Regions from separate parts of the Veillonella sp. genome, predicted to be linked through region 1. Evidence: a T-box and tRNA genes for the amino acid it is inferred to sense, from the RefSeq annotation. Region 1 holds a T-box; the other holds one or more tRNA genes.
The links. A T-box is a leader RNA that pairs with one kind of tRNA and senses whether it is charged. The one in region 1 lies ahead of thrS (threonine--tRNA ligase), so its partner is inferred to be a tRNA-Thr.
Positions count from the first base shown of each region.

Region 2: it encodes a tRNA-Thr, which carries the amino acid that the T-box ahead of thrS (threonine--tRNA ligase) is inferred to sense. The anticodon was not compared.

Region 1 is NZ_JBGKFB010000001.1:19,421-30,629, forward strand. It holds gene ACDF53_RS00110 (DASS family sodium-coupled anion symporter) at 402-1,895, shown strand; gene ACDF53_RS00115 (MarR family winged helix-turn-helix transcriptional regulator) at 2,110-2,667, opposite strand; gene ACDF53_RS00120 (MFS transporter) at 3,325-4,530, opposite strand; gene thrS (threonine--tRNA ligase) at 4,646-6,556, opposite strand; T-box leader at 6,630-6,862, opposite strand; gene ACDF53_RS00130 (hypothetical protein) at 7,033-8,022, opposite strand; gene ACDF53_RS00135 (DUF4911 domain-containing protein) at 8,033-8,308, opposite strand; gene ACDF53_RS00140 (U32 family peptidase) at 8,311-9,552, opposite strand; gene ACDF53_RS00145 (O-methyltransferase) at 9,552-10,160, opposite strand; gene mltG (endolytic transglycosylase MltG) at 10,184-11,209, opposite strand, start outside.
Region 2 is NZ_JBGKFB010000001.1:1,162,444-1,173,652, forward strand. It holds gene ACDF53_RS05170 (penicillin-binding transpeptidase domain-containing protein) at 1-497, shown strand, start outside; gene ACDF53_RS05175 (bifunctional 5,10-methylenetetrahydrofolate dehydrogenase/5,10-methenyltetrahydrofolate cyclohydrolase) at 616-1,443, shown strand; gene hypA (hydrogenase maturation nickel metallochaperone HypA) at 1,436-1,777, shown strand; gene hypB (hydrogenase nickel incorporation protein HypB) at 1,793-2,446, shown strand; gene ACDF53_RS05190 (hypothetical protein) at 2,443-3,858, shown strand; gene brxF (BREX-3 system P-loop-containing protein BrxF) at 3,887-4,351, shown strand; tRNA gene ACDF53_RS05200 (tRNA-Thr) at 4,663-4,738, shown strand; tRNA gene ACDF53_RS05205 (tRNA-Tyr) at 4,749-4,833, shown strand; tRNA gene ACDF53_RS05210 (tRNA-Met) at 4,839-4,914, shown strand; tRNA gene ACDF53_RS05215 (tRNA-Thr) at 4,947-5,022, shown strand; tRNA gene ACDF53_RS05220 (tRNA-Met) at 5,028-5,104, shown strand; gene tuf (elongation factor Tu) at 5,315-6,502, shown strand; gene ACDF53_RS05230 (nitric-oxide reductase large subunit) at 6,680-8,917, shown strand; gene rpmG (50S ribosomal protein L33) at 9,236-9,385, shown strand; gene secE (preprotein translocase subunit SecE) at 9,427-9,648, shown strand; gene nusG (transcription termination/antitermination protein NusG) at 9,661-10,197, shown strand; gene rplK (50S ribosomal protein L11) at 10,299-10,724, shown strand; gene rplA (50S ribosomal protein L1) at 10,801-11,209, shown strand, end outside.

The DNA.
Region 1 (11,209 bases):
AATTTGTTATCACAACTTTTATAGTATAACAGACATTAGAAGTTCTGTATATAGGTATACTTACTGACACCTATCCCCTTTATGTATACAATATTCTTATAATTAAAATAACTAATTCTATAGAAAATACGATACAATAATATTCATAGCATAGACTATCTTATATAGTGTACCTTATAGCATAATCTATCTTATATAATCTAGCTTATATAATCTAGCTTATATAGTCTAGCTTATATAAACTAGCTTATATAGTCTAGCTTATATAGTCTAGCTTATATAATCTAACTTATATAGTCTAACTTATATAGTTTACCTTATAGGATAGTCTAACTCATATAGTTCACCTTATTAGATGTTATAAAGTAATAGGTATTACACAATTAGAAAGGAGTTTTATTATGAGTGTAACAACCACTGCTCCTCTACAAAAGGCGCGTACAACAGCTCAAAATATTGGACTTATTTTATCCTTCATTGTTTTAGGTGGCATTTTATTATTGCCTACACCGGACACATTATCTACCGGTGGTCATCGTATGATCGGTGTGCTCGCCTTTGCTATCATCTTGTGGATGACGTCAGCAGTTTCCTATCCAGTAAGTGCTACCATGATTACAGCGCTTACGGCCTTATTGTTAGGGTTCTCACCAAATCCTGAAGCACCTGCTAAGGCGATGGGCACAGCCAATGCATTAAAGCTTATCATTTCTGGTTATTCTTCACCGGCTATGATTCTCGTAGGCGCGGCTATGTTTATCTCTGTAGCCATGCGTAAAACAGGTCTAGACCGTCGTATTGCCATGTTGGTGCTGTCTAGTGTTGGTACTAAGGTGAGCCGTATTTATTTAGGTGTTATTATTACAGGCCTTATCCTCGCCTTCTTCGTACCAAGTGCAACAGCTCGTATTGCCTGCTTAGCACCAATTATCATCGGTATTGTTGAGAACTTAGGCATTGAACGTAAAAGCCGCGTAGCAGCTCTACTCATGGTAGGTGCTGTACAGGCCGATACATTCTGGAATATTATGATCCAAACGGCAGCTGCACAAAATCTTGTAGCCGTAGGCTTTATGCAAACGCAGATGAATACATCTGTCAGTTGGATAGATTGGCTAACTGCAGCAGCCCCATTCTCTATTATTATGGTCATCATCGCCTACTTCTTAACACAAGCATTAATTAAGCCTGAGTTCAAAGAACTTGTAGGTGGCGATGTACAGCTGGCTAAAATGCGCCAAGAAATTGGTCCTATGAGTACAGACGAAAAGAAACTATTATGTATCTCTATTGGTCTACTCGCATTATGGGCTACTGGTGGCAAGCTACATTCCATCGACACAACGACTACAACAATCGTTGCCATTGCATTATTCTTCTTCCCTAAAATCGGCATTATGGACTGGAAATTTGCACAGCCAAACATCGACTGGGGTTCCATCGTTATGTTTGGTGCTGGTATCGGTCTTGGCTCTGTATTGCTTAAAACAAAAGCGGCTACATGGCTCGCTCAAGTATTCGTAAATGCTTTCTCCCTTGAAAGCGCTAGCGTATTTATCTTAATTGCTGTAATGGCCGCCTTCCTCATTGTTATTCATTTAGGCTTTGCATCTGCTACAGCCCTCTCCTCTGCTATGATCCCTATCGTAATCTCCATCGTAGTAGGTCACAATGCAGAAGGGCTAAACCCAATCGGCGTAACCATGCTCATGCAATACGCAATCTGCTTTGGTCTAGTATTACCAGTAAATTCACCTCAAGGTATGGTGGCTTACGGTACAGACACATTCGACGTAAAAACTTTTATGACTACAGGCATTCCATTAACCATCATCGGCTATGTTATGATGCTCGTATTTGCCCTAACATACTGGCACTGGATTGGCATCGCTTAAAACTAACTATCAGAACATCAAAATCCTACAATTTCTTATTAGCAGAAATTGTAGGATTTTTTTACTTTAACCAATTAATTTCCCCTACTAACCCTATTTCCTCTATTTTCACTATTCCCCTACTCAGTCTATGTTCCCATTTAATCTATCGTCCCCACTTAATCTATTATCCTCACTCACTCTATCGATTACTCTATTACTTTCTTTAATGCTATTATTCTATTTTTTCTGGACTGAAATGTTTAAGTATATATGCTAAATCAGATCTAATATCACTTTTCTTATTTTTACACATAACTGAAAACATGTTACCTAACACTTTATCATGTACAACTTGTACTTCTTCAAATAAAAGCTTTCCTTCATAAGTCAAACTGAGGCTTTTGGATCGTCTATCAGTTGAACATACACTACAAGTCAATAAACCTTTCTTTGTTAAATTTTTTACAACGGCAAATAAATTTCCATACGATACTCGTAACTCATCCACTATAAATCCCAATGTTGGTTTACACGACGAAACATAAACAAACTCCAATACATTATATTGCATCGGTGTCAAACCAAACCGTCTTAATACAGCTACCTCCTTATCATGAAACACCGTATAAATACGTTCAAATAAAAACCATAACTGCTTATCCTCTGGCAAAAATATATCTCTAGGCACCTTTTTTGCTAACTTTAACCGTTTACCATATCGCATAGCTCGCTCTAATCGATTAAAATCTTTTTCACTGTCACTAACCTCACGTAATCGTAACCGCGCCACTAAGATCACTCCTTTACCTTTTTACAATTTTTCCATACATAACCTATTTTCCAGATACTACCAGTTAAAAATATTTATTTTTAACTGGTAGTATCTCCAAATTGACTTGTATCTTCACCTAACAAAATTAGTTTTAACTAGTAGTATCTCTAAAATGACATATATCTCCACTTAGCAAAATTACTTTTAACTGGTAGTATCTCTAAAATGACTTATATCTTCACTTATCAAATTTAGTTTTAACTGGTACTATCTCTAAAATGGCCTATATCTCCACCTAACAAAGTTACTTTTAACTGGTAGTATCTCTAAAATGACATATATCTCCACTTAGCAAAATTACTTTTAACTGGTAGTAGCAGCAGCTTGCGTTGTGTTTTTACATCAAAATGTTAATAGCCAAAATAGTATTCGACAAAGCGTATAAAACTCCTGCAAAATAGCTTTATTTTCCATAAATTACAAGAGATATAATTACAAATTTAAATACAGATACAAAAAAAGCGCCGTCCGAAGACAGCGCTTAATGTAGTTAAATTATTTACTAGTCTTATTTACTAGTCTTATTTACTAGTTTTGTTTACTAATCTTATTTACTAGTTTTATTTACTAATTGTATATACTAGTCTTATGTATTAGTCTTATTTACTAGTTTTCTTATTCTAATTCTTTACCTTTAAGTTCTGGAATTAAGAATACAGTTGCTAGAATATCAAGTACGTAGATAATAGCTAGGAATGCAATTGCTACTTGGTAGGAGTACATAGAGATAATCATACCTACTACCATTGGACTAAAGCCACCTACAGCACGGCCGATGTTAAACAGTACGTTTTGAGCAGTTGCACGGGCAGTTGTTGGGTAGGCTTCTGCCATCAAGGCACCATATCCACCCATCATACCATTTACAGAGGCACCTAAGATAGCACCGGCAAATAGCATCGCTGTTGGATCAGATAGTTGAGAGTAGATTAAAATAGATACTACAGCACATACTTGGAATAGAATGAATGTAGGTTTACGACCTATTTTATCAGCCAAGCGACCAAATAACCAAATACCTACCATCATGCCACAAACAGTAACCGCTGTCCACAAACCAGATTTTGTAAGGGAGAAGCCTAATTGCTTACTTAAGAAATTAGGTAACCAAATCATAATACCGTAATAACCAAAGTTCTGAACAGATGTTAAAATAGCAACACCAATTGATGTCTTTGTAGTTCTTACATCTTTTACTAATAACTTAAAAGAGTTTATATGTGAATGTTCCTTAGCTTCTTTACTTTGTACAAAGATTTCTGGTTCATGTAGTTTAGCACGGAATACCCAAGCAATTAAAGCTGGAATAATACCAACCATAAACATGCCACGCCATCCAATGATAGGAATGAGTAAAGGTGTTAACAAAGCGGCAGCCAACACGCCTAATTGCCAACCAAGGGCAACATAGCTTGTCGCTTTGGCACGATGCTGTGCAGGCCAAGCTTCAGCAGCGAGTGCCATACCAATACCAAATTCACCACCTAAACCAATACCTGCAATTGTACGATAAATAAGAAGATCCCAATAGCCTTGAGCAAAGGCACAGAGGCCAGTAAATACGGCAAAGAGTACGATAGTCCAAGTCAATACGCGAACGCGACCAAATTTATCTGACAAGGTACCAAAGATGAAACCACCAAGTACAGCACCAACCAAGGTCCATGTCACAAGAGACCCCGCTTGACCTGTGGTCAAACCTAAATCTCCAGAAATTAAGGTCAACATAAATCCAAGAATTAAGAGATCAAAGCCATCCATGGCATACCCAATAGAGGAACCAATAACAGCTTTCCAACCATATGAATTTACTTCTTTCATACTATTTCCTTTCGCTACTCACAGGTAACAATTAAAGATATAGCCCCCACTATACAAACGGCCAACTCCTAGACTTAAGTCTAATGAAAGGCTTTAGTATATGGGGGCTAAATTATTAGTTACGGTCTTTAATTTCAATTTTAATGGAATTGAAGAATTCTTCGAATGGTACGGAACCTAATTCGTCACCACCGTGTTTACGAACGTTAACTGTACCTTCTTCAACTTCTTTATCACCCACAACAAGCATGTAAGGAACTTTTGCCATTTGTGCTTGACGGATTTTGTAGCCAATTTTTTCGCTACGATCATCCACTTCTACACGTACATAGTCGCGGTGCATTTGTTTTGCCAATTCTTTAGCATATTCAACATGTTTTTCAGAGATAGGCAAGATTTTAACTTGTACAGGAGCCATCCAAGTTGGGAATGCGCCTGCATAGTGTTCAGTTAAGATACCGATGAAACGTTCCATGGAGCCGAAGCATGCACGGTGAATCATGATAGGACGATGTTTTTGACCATCTTCACCAACATATTCAATTTGGAAACGTTCAGGCAAGTTCATATCCAATTGGATAGTACCACATTGCCATGTACGACCTAAGGAGTCTTCGATATGGTAGTCAAGTTTAGGACCATAGAATGCACCATCGCCAGGGTTGATTACGTAAGGAATACCTTTTGCTTCAATTGCATTGCGCAATGCTTCTGTAGCTGCTTCCCAGATTGCATCATCACCCATTGCATTGTCTGGTTTAGTAGACAATTCAACATGGTATTTTAAGCCAAATTGGCTATAAATGCGGTCGAACAATTCGATAACTTTCATCAATTCAGATTGCATTTGGTCTGGCAACATGAATACGTGAGCATCATCTTGTGTAAATGCACGTACACGGAATAAGCCGTGTAAAGCACCGGACAATTCATGACGGTGTACTAAACCAAGTTCAGCGTAACGCAATGGGAAGTCACGGTAAGAATGCATTTCGTTTTGGTAAACCAAGATACCGCCTGGGCAGTTCATTGGTTTAATTGCATATTCTTCATCATCGATGATTGTAGTGTACATATTTTCACGGTAATGGAACCAGTGACCAGATGTTTCCCACAATTGTTTATTTAAGATGATTGGTGTGCGAATTTCTTCGTAATCAAATTCATGATGAACTTCGCGCCAGAAGTTTTCCAATTCGTTGCGAAGAGCCATACCTTTTGGTAAGAAGAATGGGAAGCCAGGACCTTCTTCTTTGATAACGAACAAGCCAAGTTCTTTACCAAGTTTACGGTGGTCGCGTTTAGCTGCTTCTTCAAGCAAGTGAAGGTATGCATCAAGTTCTTCTTTCTTTTCAAATGCTGTACCGTAAATACGTTGCAACATTTTATTCTTTTCATCGCCGCGCCAGTATGCACCTGCAATGCTTTGTAATTTGAAAGCTTTCACCTTACCAGTGGATGCCACGTGAGGACCTGCACAAAGATCGATGAAATCACCTTGCGCGTAGCAAGAGATAACAGCATCTTCAGGAAGATCTTCGATCAATTCTACCTTGTAGTCTTCGTTTTTAGATTTGAAGAACTCGATAGCTTCTTGACGGGACATTACAGATTTAGTGATAGGCAAGTTTTCTTTTACAATACGGCTCATTTCCTTTTCAATTTTACCCAAATCTTCAGGAGTCAAAGTATGTTCCATATCGATATCATAGTAGAAACCTTTATCGATTGCAGGACCGATAGCCAATTTAGCTTCAGGCCATAAGCGTTTAACCGCTTGCGCCAAGATATGAGAAGCTGTGTGGCGCAAAGTATGTTTACCACCATCTTCTTCGAATGTTAAGAATGCTACTTCAGAACCATCAACGAGTTCTTCGCGAAGGTCTGTTAATTCTCCATTTACATTTGCAGCTAGTACTTTTTTAGCCAAGCTGTTAGATAATTGTTTTACTGCTTCCCCAAGAGTAGTGCCAGCAGCGTATTCCTTCGCACTACCATCAGGTAAAATGATTTTTACATCTGCCATTTTAATTTCCTCCAATTATTATCTAGGATAGACTGGATTTTTGTAATAAAAAAAGACCCTCTATCCCTACAAAACAAGGGACGAAGATCATTCGCGGTTCCACCCTAGTTAACTACCTATACGAATCTATGTGTATAGTTAATTCACTTCATTAAGCCCGATAACGGTGGCGGCCGTATTTGCCTACTTAGGTTCGACAAATCAGTTTAAAGGGGGTAACTCTGATATATGTGTAAGGCATTTCCAGCATCAGCCTCTCTCTGGTACACAGGGATATGAGAATCATGTCCTTTGCATAACTTTTACTAGACTATAGTATCATAGGGAATTAAAAAATTCAATACGGTTCAATAGTAAATTTCATAAATTCTATAAATTCAACATAATGCCCTTATCTTCTAAAACCAAAAGAAAACGGCCCGTATATCGAGCCGTTTTGTAAGACCTATTAAACTTTGAAGATTTTGTTAGATCTATTAGCGTTTGAAGTTTGTAGATAACATAGCACCAATTACCTTTTCCAATTTGCTATTGGAAAGATCTGGGCCTTTGTAAAGTGTTAAGAGTACATCATTGGAGTTATCTTGTTTAGATACCATCATAACACCGCTACCACGAGCACCGTTATCGTCGTAATCTTTTGCTACGATAACTAGGTTCAAATAGTGGTCCTTCATGTATGTGTATACCTTGCTTGTACGAGCAGAGGAACCAATCATTTTCGCCATACTCATGCCACGGTTAAATACGATTGCATTAGCATTGTGTGGATTTGCAGCTAATTGTTGTTTTTCCTCATCATTTAGAGGCATAAGGTTTACCATGAGGGAATCACCCATTTTACCACGGAACATGGCTGGCATTGTTTCCCGTACGTCTTCAGGAATACCTGTATCCGCAGTTAATTTCAATTCCTTAGGAACTGTCATATATAGAACGCCTTTGCTATTGCGGCCTACCTCTGTTGTACTGAGGTCTACAGCGCTAAGCATAATAGAATCTTTAATAGTTGCTACTTGGTTTGCCAATGGTTTTTCTGGAACGCCACGGCTTGCCAATTGTACATCACCGGATTTAGTTTTCTTCAACGTTTCTACATTCCAGTTAGCCCCTTTTTTGTCTGCATCGCTAGCTTCTGTAAAAGCATTTGCTCCATCTTTTGTACCTACATACACGTAAGTTTGAGCTGGAATAATGTTATCTGGTGCACCAGTTTTATTGAAAGCAGCACCATATACTACATTAGGAATCACAGTAGAGCCAATTTGTAAGTTGTTATTCGTTTGGCTTTCCACATCAAAGTTGATATTACCAGTGAAGGTCATATCAGGGCCATGATTGATAACAACTACATCCCCTGCTTGAGGAATGATAACAGGACCTACAGGCCCTGCCATAGCTACGCCAGCCATAGATACACTAAGGCAAGCTGTTAATAATGCACGTTTCAAAATAGATTGTTTCATAGATATACTCTCATTTCTCTATAGTGACATAATCAGATAAGCTAGTTAATACTTCAATGGCTAATGGCTTTGTAGATGGTGTGCAGCGCAACATGCACCGCCCACTAGTATCTACAGATGTCATAACACCTAAATATTCATAGCCTTCAATGATGCGATTGATATAGTTTGTATGCTTCGGCTCAAGATGAAAGAACACATACGCCTCTTCCCCAGAGGTCTCTAGATCTGGTACATCCGGAAATGCACCGATAGATTTACTCGGTTCTAATGGTATACCACTCATAATTACTCTGCTTTTGGTTTGCACTCACGACGCATCATGGAGTATGGTTCAAGTGGTGTATCCATATAAATGTGCACTTTCATTTGTGCATGTGGAGCTACATCGATTGGATTACCATCTTCATCTGTCATTTTTTCAATTACAGTCTCAACAAGCTCACCCTTAGGTTGGCAGAATTCTACTTTATCGCCTACCTTGAAGTTATTACGTTGTTCAAGATCAACGTATTTTTCTTCTTCGTTATAACCCAAAACTAAACCGATGAAATCATGGCTTTGTGTATTTGTAGATTTACCATAGTTTTGAGCAGTTTCGTCAGGACGGCCTTCTGCAAAGCCATCTGTATATGGACGGTGAGAAATCTTTTCTAATTCTGCAATCCATTCTGGACGAACATACCAATCTTTACCTTCTTTAAGGTATGTATCGATAGCTGTACGGTAAACCTTTGCTACTGTTGCACAGTAGTGAACGGATTTCATACGGCCTTCGATTTTAAGGCTGTCGATACCAGCTTCATATAAATCTGGAATACGATGAATCAAGCACAAGTCTTTAGAGTTAAAGATATATGTACCATGCTCATCTTCTTCGATTGGGTAATATTCACCAGGTCGATTGGATTCAACAAGGGAGTATTTCCAACGGCAAGATTGAGAGCATTGACCACGGTTAGCATCGCGGTTGCCTGTCATGTAGTTAGATAATAGGCAACGACCAGAGTAAGAAATACACATGGAACCATGTACGAAGGATTCGATTTCGATATCTACATTGTCCTTCATTTCTTTGAGGTCAGCCAAGGATACTTCACGAGCTGCTACTACGCGTGTAGCACCAAGTTCTTTCCACATTTGAACTGTGTGCCAGTTTGTTGTAGATGCTTGTGTACTTACATGAAGTTCAAGGCCTGGAGCTACGCGTTTAGCAAGGCTAAAGATACCCATGTCGGCTACGATGATCGCATCTACACCGATACTTTCAAGGAATCTCAAATAATCCTCTAAACCTTCAAAGTCCTCATTATGAGGAATGATATTACATGTTACATGGATTTTTTTACCATGAGCATGTACGAATTCTACAGCTTCCTTTAATTCCTCGTCGGAGAAATTAGAGTTACCTGCGCGCAAGCCAAAACGTTTGCCTGCACAATATACAGCATCCGCACCATAGCGAATAGCCATTTTAAGCTTGTCCATATTACCGGCTGGACAAAGCAATTCCATAAAATGTTCTGCCATTATTTGTTGTGCCCTTTCCACACACTCACACTCATACCATCACCCATTGGATAGATGGTGGTGTTAAACAATTCTTTATTTTCAACATACGTTAAGTATTCTTTTAACCGTTTTACGATAGTCTTAAACCGTTTTGGCGGCTCTTTATCGCCCCTTACATAGCCTCTAAAGAGTACATTGTCTGCAAGGATAACGCCTCCTTCTTTCACATGCGGCAAAATGAGCTCTAATTGCTTTAGATATTGTCCCTTAGGACCATCTAAGAACACTAGATCATATTCACCTGTGAGTTCCGTTAAGACTTGAGACGCATCACCTTTCAGCAATGTAATTGTATCAGCGTAATCGGATTGGTTAATATAATATTTTGCCATTTCATGACGCACATCATCTAGTTCAATAGAGGTAATGTGCCCCTCCTCTTTATCGAGTAGCGGAGCCATCAACAAAGCAGAGTAACCAATGGCGGTGCCCACCTCTAACACAGAGGTGGGCCGGTACAAACCTATTAATTCTTCAAATAGATGAACCTCAGATTCGCGCAGAATCGGTACATCATTAATCATCGCATAAATGCGCTGTTCATTTAAAATATCATTTAATGTCATGAAAGTAGATTAAATCTCCTACATTACTTAGTACTATTACTACCAGGGATTACAAGCGTAGAGCGATCAACAGATTCAGCTGGCTTTACTTCAATATGAGGTTCTTGTTGTGTACTTGGTACAACATTTTGCATAGATTCTGGAGCAGGTGTTGTAGTTGGCACATAAGAATTAGAACTAGATGATTGAGTTGCTGGTGCAGATTGAGCTGGTGCTTGTGGAGCTGGTGTTGGTGCTGGAATTTCAGCAGCTGGAACCGTTGTTGGTGTATATTTGTACGTAGGTTCCACATTAACATATTGAGAATCTGCTTCCACCGCTTCTTCAGAGCTGTAATTGTAGTTAGGCTCTGTCGTTGCCACAGCCACGTCATAGTTAGGACCAGCTTGTACTGCGGCCTCTGTATTAGAGGATGTAGCCGTATCATTACCATAGATTTTATGAACTTCCGCTAAATGTTCTTCATATGTTTTAGAGAAGTGGTTATGCCCCTCTTTATCCGCTACGAAGTATAGATAATCTGTATCTTCAGAATGCAATACTGCATCTAACGCTTTTTTACCAGGGTTAGCAATTGGTCCTGGCGGCAAGCCTTTAGACACATATGTATTGTACGGACTTTGTAATTGTGTATCGCCAATGGTTACATCTTCCTTCGCATAACCTAGTACATAGGAAATGGTTGCATCAGATTGCAATGGAATACCATGGGCTAAACGCTTTTTAAATACCCCTGCAATTGTTGGGCGATCCGCATCAAATAAAGATTCACGTTCAACAATAGATGCCAATGTTACAAAGTCATGAATACTCATGTGTTGAGCTTGAATTTGTTTCTTCACAGCTGGTGTGAGGTAACGATTCATTTCATCCGCCATCATTTGAATGACTTCGCGTGGCGTTGCCCCTACTGGAATCTCATAGGTACTTGGGAATAAGAAGCCTTCCACAGGATATGTAGCCGGTCTTGTGCCCTTCATGTATGGATATGGTACAAAGGTTTTTGCTTCTGCTAAGAAGTCCTTGGCCTTCATGATTTGATTTTTTTC
Region 2 (11,209 bases), 1.1 Mb from region 1:
TGGTAGAAGGTTATCACTTCGGCGGTAAAACTGGTACGGCGCAAAAACTAGATACCAAACATGGCGGTTATCTCGACGGACAATACATTGCGTCCTTTATTGGCTTTGGCCCTGTAGAGGATCCAAAATTTGTAGTTCTTGTCGTTATTGATGACCCACAAAAGGGTTCTTATTATGGTAGTCAAATTGTAGCCCCTGTATTTAAGGACATCGTATCTCAACTTGTACGGTATTACCAAATGAGTCCGTATGTTAAAGAAAGTACACCAGTAGCTGTTAAAGCTGCTAATACATTACCTGAACCAAAACCGGGAAGTGATGGTTCTGTTACATTGCCTAACTTTACTGGTTTTACTTATGGTGAAGTACGTGATTGGTTACATAAGGCGGGACTTGCCTTTAAACCGGATGGAACTGGTACGGCTACATCTCAAGATGAAAGTAGCGGTACAACTGTTCAGGCTGGTACAGCAATTACTGTTCATTTCCGTAGATAAAACGAATTCGGTCATAATTAGAAATTATAGACAGTTCGTTATATAATAGAATAAGAGACTTAGGTGCCTCTCCGGAGGCACCTTATTTTATAGATAGTTTGAATGAATGGAGATACACATGATCGAATTACGCGGTAAAGCAGTAGCAGATGCTCACAAGGCGATTTTACAAGAAAAAGTTGCAGCAGTAGGGGACTCTGTAATTACTATGGCAGTATTACTTGTTGGTGAAGACCACGGTGCTCATATGTACGCTACATTTATGGAAAAGACAGCAAAGAATTTTGGCTATGGCTTTGTATTAAAACAATTACCTGAAACGGCTACACAGGATGAAGTGGTGACAGCATTGCAAGAATTAAATAATGATGCGGCTGTTCATGGAATTTTACCGTTAATGCCGATGCCTAAACACATTGATACAGAGGCTCTTATCGATATGCTAGATCCTAAAAAAGATATCGATGGTTTAACTACGTATAATATTGGCCTTGTAACTGCTGGCAAAGGGGGCTTTGCCCCTTGTACTGCTAAGGCGTGCATGGCAATTTTAAATCACTACGATATTCCTGTAGAGGGGAAACATGTGGTAGTAATCGGTCGTAGCCAAGTGATTGGCAAACCAGTAGCGCTTATGACTCTCGGTGCACATGGTACGGTTACAATGTGCCATTCTAGAACTCCTGATTTGGCAGAGCAAGTAAAACGAGGCGATATCGTTATTGCTGCAGCGGGTCGTGCTCATATGATTACAGCAGATATGATTAAGCCAGGTGCTGTTGTTATCGATGTAGGCATTAATGAACTAGAAGGTAAGACGGTAGGCGATGTTGATTATGAAGCGGTAAAAGATATTGCGTCTGCAATTACTCCAGTGCCTGGTGGTGTAGGCTCTGTAACGACTACTATGATGCTTGAAGCTGTATATGAGGCATACCATGCATGAGATGTCTATAGCAGAAGGTATACTTGATGTAGCCCTCGATACGTTACGACAACACGATGCATCTGTGATTCATTCCGTTCAACTCGATTTGGGCCTTATGAGTGGAGTAGAGCCAGATTCTCTCCTATTTTGCTGGGAAGCCGTTACAAAAGGGACTGCCGCAGAAGGTTCTCGTATAGAAATTAACACGATTCCTATTGAAGGAAAGTGCTTGGATTGTGATAAAACATTTCCTGTAGAAAATTATAAGTTTATCTGTCCCTATTGTGACAGTCATTTCGTACAAACCATTGGTGGCCGCGAACTACAAGTGACCTCCATGGATATCGATTGATAGAAAGGTTAGGACATGCAAGTTCAAGTTAAAACTAATGTATTGGCAAAAAATGATGCCATTGCAGAGTCCTTACAACAGTTGTTTAAGGAAAAAAATATTTTTGTATTCAATCTATTAGGTTCTCCAGGGGCTGGTAAAACATCTCTGTTAGAGGCAACTTTACATGATTTGAAAAAAGATTACCGCCTTGCTGTTATTGAAGGTGATTTATTTACTGCTAAGGATGCGGAACGGATTCATGAATTAGGCGTTCCTGTTATTCAAATCAATACAGTGGGAGGTTGCCATCTTGATGCACAAATGATTCAAGATGCACTAGGTGATTTAAATCTTGATGAACTGGATATGATCATTATCGAGAATGTAGGTAACCTTGTATGCCCTGCAGAATTTGAGATTGGTGAAAGCATGAAGGTAACTGTATTATCTGTTACTGAAGGTGAGGATAAGCCTCTTAAATACCCATTAATCTTTAAAGAGTCAAAGGCTATCCTCATTAATAAGATAGATTTATTGCCTTATGTACCTTTCAAAAAAGATAAGGCCATACAAGATATACGTAATTTGAATCCAACAGGAGAGATTTTTGAAGTAAGTTGCACGGCCCATAATGGACTTGAGCCATGGTTGACATGGTTGCGTGCACAATTGGAGAGTAATCGATGAATCATTCTATTAAGAGCCGTATCGTAGCGGCACTTTTAGTAGGCTTATCTGCTACATCGGTAGGGTATGCAGCAGAGCCGGCTATTTCGACTGTGAAACAAACTGCGGTGGAATCTACAGAGAATGCAAATGATGTTGCACATACGGATGATAAGACAACTGTAGAAGCAGCGGGAATTGATGCGGCTGAGTCTGTTGCGTATATAGATAATGCACCGATTAAAGCTGTTAAAATCGATACAAAGACAAAAAAGGAAAACACTAAAACAGGATGGCTAGCTGAACAAATGGCAGTTACCGAGTTTGGTGATTCCATACAGTTTTGGCAAGCAGCTAGCGAAAATGAAGGTCCATTACCTAGCGTAACGCAAAATAACTTGGCTGATATTGGTAAGTCTTATACGGCTAATAATTTGCCAGCTTTAGGGTCTGAAGATGATTATGCTATTGATGGGTATCGCTTAGGAGATCAGTTTGTAGCGCCTAAAGATGTAGACAAGACAGAAGTGCGAGATAACTTTACTACCTATCATATGAAAGATCTTGCCGTAACTGTATATACAGGTCCTTCTGTAGAGCGCTTGGTAAATGATCCATTGCGTGGTCAAGGGGCGACGTATTTCTTTGAACCAAATACTATTACTAATATTCATAGTACGAAAAAAGGCGTCAATACAGTGCGTGATATTGGTCCTGGTAGCACGCGTATGGAATTGGTATTTGCTTATGGTAGTCCTAATGCGATGTGGCGTGATCAAAAAAATGAGACATATATTTTCCTTTATGAAGGTCATTCTGAAAATTCATGGCCACAAAAAAAGGATTTTAAGAGTCCTGTAGAGAATACAAATAGTAATAGCCAGCAACAATCTATGCTTGGTCAACAAAAGGAATATATTGCTTTTACCATTAAACAAAGCAATATAGAGGCTGTTGATATGATTAGTGGTCAAGTATGGCCTAGATTTGGTTTACCAAAAGCACCAGTATATGATTTCGAAGCGGGCAAATTGACTGCTGACGACTTCGTGTTGCGTGGCTTACAGCTAAATGATCACTTCATCAACGATTCTAATAATGACTGGAAACATCAGGGCATGCTCTTCGGCTCTGCGTTCATTGGCTATAATGAATACGGCGTAAGTGTAGATAAAAAGAATCTCATCAACCGTGTACTATTAAATATTTACACGCCAACACGTCGCGGTATTGCGATGGGCGATACTAAGTATTTATTGCTCTTTGTGTACGGTATGCCAACTCGTATCGTTGAATCTACAACGAATTCGGGCACGTCTACTGTATATGAATATAAAAATCCAGCGGCAAGCAATTCTTATTTACAGTTTGCCCTAGATGAAAAAAACCAATATATCAAATCCGTTATGTTATCTGACCGTCCGGTTAAGTAGGACAGGTCGCAGCGAGGAGGCAAAGGATATGGTTACTGTACAAGATGTAAAAGAACGTTGGGAAAAAATTCAAAACGATGATGAACGTATATTGTTTATCGTTGGTGGTCCAGGTTCTGGTAAAAGTTTGCTAATTCGTGAATTGTCCGAGCAAAAAGGTTGGAAATACTTGGAAGCTAAACAGCTTATCGAAGAAGAATTCCTACTTGTACCTCGTGATGAACGTCCTCAATTAGCAGAAGAAGTTATTTGTCGTGCTCTTAGCCGTAGTGATACTGAAGTAGTATTGCTCGATGGCATTAATGTATTCTTTGCGCCAATCTTAAATTTAGAACCATTTGAATTACTAAAAACTATTAGTAAGAAGTATCCTATTGTCGTTGGCTGGCGTGGTCACCTTGAAGGAGATCAGTTGTACTTAGAACATAACAATGATCCAAAACATGCTGTAGTTACTATTGCACATCCAGATCATGTTGTTGTAATCGACTAACTACAAAATTGAACATATTGGTAAAATATAGGGAAAACTATAAATGTATAAAGAGGAGATAGATTACTATCTCCTTTTTTGGTTGCTTTTTTAATAACTACTCCATAAAAGCTTGAAACTAAGGTATTTTATGTGGGTTTTATGAAATGTAATTTTTTTTTGACAAAATACTTGCATAGGGTATCGTTTCATGTTATTATGATTAAGCACTAAGAGATACTGCAGTGAACGAAGAAAAGCTTCAAAAAAGTTTTTAAAAAGTTCTTGACACTTAGTGTGGCAGATGATACAATTCATCTTGTCGTAATGATGCTGGCGTAGCTCAATAGGTAGAGCAGCTGACTTGTAATCAGCAGGTTGTGGGTTCAATTCCTATCGCCAGCTCCATTTTATTTATGGAGGGATTCCCGAGCGGCCAAAGGGAGCAGACTGTAAATCTGCCGTCTTCGACTTCGAAGGTTCGAATCCTTCTCCCTCCACCATCTATAGCGGGGTGGAGCAGTTGGTAGCTCGTCGGGCTCATAACCCGAAGGTCGCAGGTTCAAGTCCTGTCCCCGCAACCACAAATATTCACAGTGAAATGATCGTTCATTGTGCTGGTGTAGCTCAGTCGGCAGAGCGTATCCTTGGTAAGGATAAGGTCACCGGTTCAATCCCGGTCACTAGCTCCATACATGGCGGCATAGCTCAGTTGGCTAGAGCAATCGGTTCATACCCGGTGTGTCCGCGGTTCAAGTCCGTGTGCCGCCACCATTAAACCTCACGTTGGTGAGGCTTTTTTTATTTCTACCCATAATTTAATCCTGATTTCAATGTGACTCGTATCTGTCGACTTTTTTGTGCATTTGTATATATGGTATAATAATTTGTAGGGGAATGTTATATTCCATTGATAAATTAGGGTTAATATATTATATTAATACTAGAATGTAATTTGTTTTTGTGAAGGAGGATACAATCCTAATGGCAAAAGAAAAATTTGAACGTACGAAACCGCATGTTAACATCGGTACAATCGGTCACGTTGACCATGGTAAAACTACTTTGACTGCTGCAATCACAAAAGTATTGGCTGAAAAAGGCCAAGCTGACTTCCAAGATTACAGTATGATCGATAAAGCTCCAGAAGAACGTGAACGTGGTATCACAATTAACACTGCACACGTTGAGTATGAAACTGCTAACCGTCACTATGCACACGTTGACTGCCCAGGCCATGCTGACTATGTTAAAAACATGATCACTGGTGCGGCTCAAATGGACGGCGCTATCTTGGTATGTTCCGCAGCTGACGGCCCTATGCCACAAACTCGCGAACACATCTTGTTGGCTCGCCAAGTTGGTGTTCCTGCAATCGTAGTATTCTTGAACAAAGCTGACATGGTTGACGACGAAGAATTGATCGAATTAGTAGAAATGGAAGTTCGTGAACTTCTTTCTTCCTATGAATTCCCTGGCGACGAAGTACCTATCGTTGTAGGTTCCGCTTTGAAAGCTTTGGAAGGCGACGCTCAATATGTAGCTAAAATCGACGACTTGATGGACGCTGTAGACTCCTACATCCCAACACCAGTTCGTGATACTGACAAACCTTTCTTGATGCCTGTAGAGGACGTTTTCACAATCACTGGTCGTGGTACAGTAGCAACTGGCCGTGTTGAACGTGGTCAAGTAAACGTTGGGGATACTATCGAAGTAGTAGGCTTGAAAGAAAAAGCTGAACAATACGTAGTAACTGGTCTTGAAATGTTCCGTAAAGTGTTGGATTCTGCAGTAGCAGGTGACAACGTAGGTGCATTGCTTCGTGGTGTTGACCGTAAAGACATCGAACGTGGTCAAGTATTGGCTAAACCAGGTTCCATCAAACCACACACAAAATTCAAAGCAGAAGTTTACGTATTGACTAAAGAAGAAGGTGGCCGTCATACTCCATTCTTCTCCAACTACCGTCCACAATTCTACTTCCGTACAACAGACGTAACAGGTGTTGTAAACCTTCCTGAAGGTGTAGAAATGTGTATGCCTGGCGATAACGTAACAATGAACATCGAATTGATTACACCAATCGCTATTGAAGAAGGTCTTCGTTTCGCGATTCGCGAAGGTGGCCATACAGTAGGCGCTGGCGTAGTAACAGCAATCGAAGGTTAATTTATAATCTTTGTAGTAAATAGGACCCCAATTGGGGTCCTATTTTTGTATTAATTTATATATTGTTTATTGTATATGTAACCAAAGATACAGAATCATTCTACTAATAGTGCTACTATAAACTCAAGGAGAGCAAGGGCTCTCCTTTTGTGTTTTTATAGAAAAGGAGGTAATGTGATGGGTGAATACAAAAAGTATTGGATAGCCGTAGTAGCCGTTCTTATTATTGGTTTTTCTATTCTTGGTTATCTAGGTACTGATGTGTATCATCAAGCACCGCCAGTGCCGACTGCGTATGTATCTCAAGATGGACAGGTCTTGTTCACTAAGGAAGATATTTTACATGGTCAATCGGCATGGCAATCTACAGGTGGTCAATCGGTAGGGACCGTTTTAGGTCATGGCGCATATCAAGCGCCTGACTGGACAGCAGATTGGTTACATAAAGAAGTATCCGTGATGTTGGATATTAAATCTCAAGAGGCTTTTGGGGTTCTTTATGACCAATTGGTACCTGCACAACAAGCAGCTATTAAAGAAGTTGTGAAAAAAGAGTATTTAGGTAGTGCAGTCCGTGAAGATGGAACTGTTGTCTTATCTCCAGAACGAATTACGGCAATGAATTTAACTGGTCGTTATTTTGTTGAGTTGTACGGTGATAATCCTGATTTAACATTGACTCGTGATCATTTTGCGATGAAGGATAACACACTACCTGAGTTACAAGATCGCATTGATATGGCACGCTTCTTCTTCTGGACTACTTGGATGGCATCTACGCAACGTCCTGGTACAGATGCAACGTATACAAACAACTGGCCACATGAACCTTTGTTGGATCATAACCCTACACCTGAAAGTGTCGTATGGTCTGTTGTGAGTGTTATTATCTTATTATGTGGCATTGGTGTAGTTGTATGGTTATGGGCCTTTGGTAAAAAGGATGATGAGCATGCATTGGTTCCGCCAACAGAAGATCCAATTAGCAAGATCACATTAACACCATCTCAACGTGCATTAGGTAAATATTTGTTTACAATTCTAGCATTGTTCTTATTCCAATTGGGGATGGGTGGGATTATTGCCCACTATACTGTAGAAGGTCAAGCGTTCTATGGTATTCCATTAGCACAATATTTCCCTTATTCTATTGCGCGTACATGGCATATTCAGGCATCTTTGTTCTGGATTGCTATGGCATTCTTGAGTGCTGGTCTATTCTTGGCACCAATCATTAATGGTGGTAAAGATCCTAAATATCAAAAGCTTGGGGTGGACATCTTATTCTGGGCTCTTGTAGTTCTTGTAGTAGGTTCCTTCGCTGGTACATATTTAGGCGTAGCACATCAAATTCCAGCAGCGTGGAATTTCCTTCTCGGACACCAAGGTTACGAATATATCGAGTTGGGTCGTATTTGGCAGTGGATTGAATACATTGGTATTTTATTCTGGCTTGTACTCATGATACGTAGCATTATTGGTGCCTTCAAGCAAAAAGGGGATAAAAACCTCATTGCAGCCTTCATATTCTCCGTTATCATGGTAGGTATCTTCTATGGTCCAGGGTTATTCTATGGTGAACATAGCCATTTGGCGATTATGGAGTATTGGCGTTGGTGGGTAATCCATCTTTGGGTTGAAGGCTTCTTCGAAGTATTCTCCACTACATTGATGGCATTTATCTTTGTTACATTAGGGCTTGTATCGTATCGTGCTGGTACAGTTGCGGCGATCTCTTCTGGGGCTATTTATCTCATCGGTGGTATCCCTGGTACATTCCATCATCTATACTTCACAGGTGTTACATCCACTATCGTGGCAACAGGCGCATCCTTCTCTGCGTTAGAAGTAGTACCACTTGTACTCTTAGGTTATGAAGCTTTTGAAAACTATACACGTCTTCATAGTGCTCCTTGGATGCATCGTCTAAAATGGCCTGTGTACTGCTTTATTGCGGTATCCTTCTGGAATCTAGTAGGTGCAGGGATCTTTGGTTTCTTGATTAATATGCCTGTATCCTTATTCTACATTCAAGGTCTTAATACGACTGCAGTACATGCGCATACAGCGTTGTTCGGCGTATATGGTTTCTTAAGCTTAGGCTTTGTATTCCTTATTGCTCGTTACATTCGACCTGAAGTAGAATTCAATGATAAACTGATGAAGTTTGGCTTCTGGGCTCTCAATATAGGCCTTGCCTTAATGGTACTCATTAGCTTGCTGCCAATAGGTCTTATTCAATCATGGGCAAGTGTTACAACTGGTTTGTGGTTTGCACGTAGCGAAGAATTCATGCAACAACCATTGTTACAAAACTTGCGTTGGGCTCGTCTAATTGGCGATACTATCTTAATAGTTGGTGCAGTAGCATTTTTCTGGCAAATTGTGAAAGTTCTATTTGCAAAGAAATCCTAATCTCCAAATAAGCTGTTTGATATATATTAAATAGCATTAATCATTACCATATATTCGCTCATATAATTGTATGCGTAAATGGCATACAATGTATGAAAAATATATGACCTTAAAGTACTCTATTAATGGCGTTCCTTTCTAGACAAGGAACGCCATTTTTTGTTATACTATCTCTGTCAGGTACATGTGCCTGGCTTTTTTGAGTTGCTCAAAAATCTTGACATTGCTTGCTACGTATGATATATTTCTTTAGTATGTAGTCGAGCGTTTTCGAGTACAAGAGACAGATTTAGTAAATATAAAGCGAGGTGTATCCGGATGCGTAATGCCATTACTTTAGCTTGCACAGATTGCAAACAACGCAACTATCAAACGAACAAGAACAAAAAGAACAATCCTGATCGTATTGAAATGATGAAATATTGCAAATTCTGCGGTAAACATACATTACACCGTGAAACAAAATAATTCTTATCATTCATTACCTGTTGATTTGAGGATGTGAAAAAATGGCAAAGTCTAACTCAGCAGTGCAGCAGCGTGGTGGATTTGGAAAATTCTTCCGCGGTGTGAAAGCTGAACTAAAAAAAGTAGTCTGGCCAACAAGAAAAGAGCTTATCAATTACACAATAGTAGTATTCTTAGTGACTGTATTCATCGCTTTGGTTATTGCTGTGCTTGATGGACTCTTCGCCCAACTTTTTAATACGTTGTTGCACTTTGTTGGATAAGGGGGCCATTACATGGAAGCAGATAAGAAGTGGTATGTAATTCATACCTATTCAGGCTACGAAAATAAAGTTAAAACCACTCTTGAACTTAAAGTTCAATCTATGGGCCTACAAGATGTGATTAGCCGTATTTTGGTACCTCTTGAGGACGAAATAGATGAAAAAGATGGGGTTAAAAAAGTAGTAAAACGTAAGATATTTCCTGGGTACGTATTGGTTGAAATGGAAGTTAACGACCGCTCTTGGTATGTTGTGCGCAACACGCCAGGTGTAACAGGTTTCGTTGGTTCTGCCACTAAACCAGTTCCACTTTCTGATTCCGAAGTAGAACATATACTTAAGTCTCAGGGCTTGGATAAGAAACCAACCATCAACGTCGACGTCGAAGTTGGTGAAACGGTGCGCATTACGTCCGGGGCCTTTGAAGATAAACTAGGTGTTATTACCGAACTTAACCCTGAAAAAGGAACATTAAAACTTAACGTGGAAATGTTCAACCGAGATACCGAGGTAGAGGTAGAGTTCTCTCAAATTGAGAAAGCTCTTTAATATATAAATATAACTCTAAAAAGAGCAATCGATTTTGGTTGCCAGTGGGAGGATGTATATCCGTTACCACCACAGTATAAGCATAGGAGGTTTAATTACCCATGGCTAAGAAATTAGTTAAACAAGTAAAACTACAAATTGAAGCCGCTAAAGCTACTCCAGCACCACCAGTTGGTCCTGCACTAGGTCAAGCAGGTGTTAACATCGTTGCTTTCACAAAAGAATTCAACGAACGTACTGCTAAACAAGCTGGCTTAATTATCCCAGTAGTTATTAACGTATATGAAGATCGTAGCTTCGACTTCATCACTAAGACTCCACCAGCTGCAGTATTGTTGAAAAAAGCTGCAGGTATTCCAAAAGGTTCTGGTGTACCTAACCGTGATAAAGTAGCAAAAGTAGGTCGCGATAAAGTTCGTGAAATTGCTGAATTGAAAATGCCTGACTTAAATGCTAATACCGTAGAACAAGGTATGCGCATGGTAGAAGGTACTGCTCGCAGCATGGGCATTGAAATCGTTGACTAATAAGCGTACGACTTGCGCATAAGGCGCAAATCGGTGGGAGGGAATTCCCGTTTGACCACATAAGGAGGATATTATAATGGCAAAAGTAGGTAAGAAATACGCTGAAGCAGTAAAACTTATTGAAGCTGGTAAGTTCTACGAACCAGTAGAAGCAATTGAGTTGGTTAAGAAAACTGCAACTGCAAATTTCGATGAAACAGTTGAAATCGCTTTCAACTTGAATGTCGACCCTAAATACGCTGATCAACAAGTTCGTGGTGCAGTAGTATTGCCTCATGGTACTGGCAAAACTAAACGCGTTCTTGTATTCGCAAAAGGCGACAATATTAAAGCAGCTGAAGAAGCTGGTGCAGATTTCGTAGGTTCTGAAGAGTTAGTAGCTAAAATCCAAGGTGGTTGGAGCGACTTCGACGTAGTAGTTGCTACACCAGACATGATGGGTCAAGTTGGCCGTCTTGGTAAAATCTTGGGTCCTAAAGGCTTGA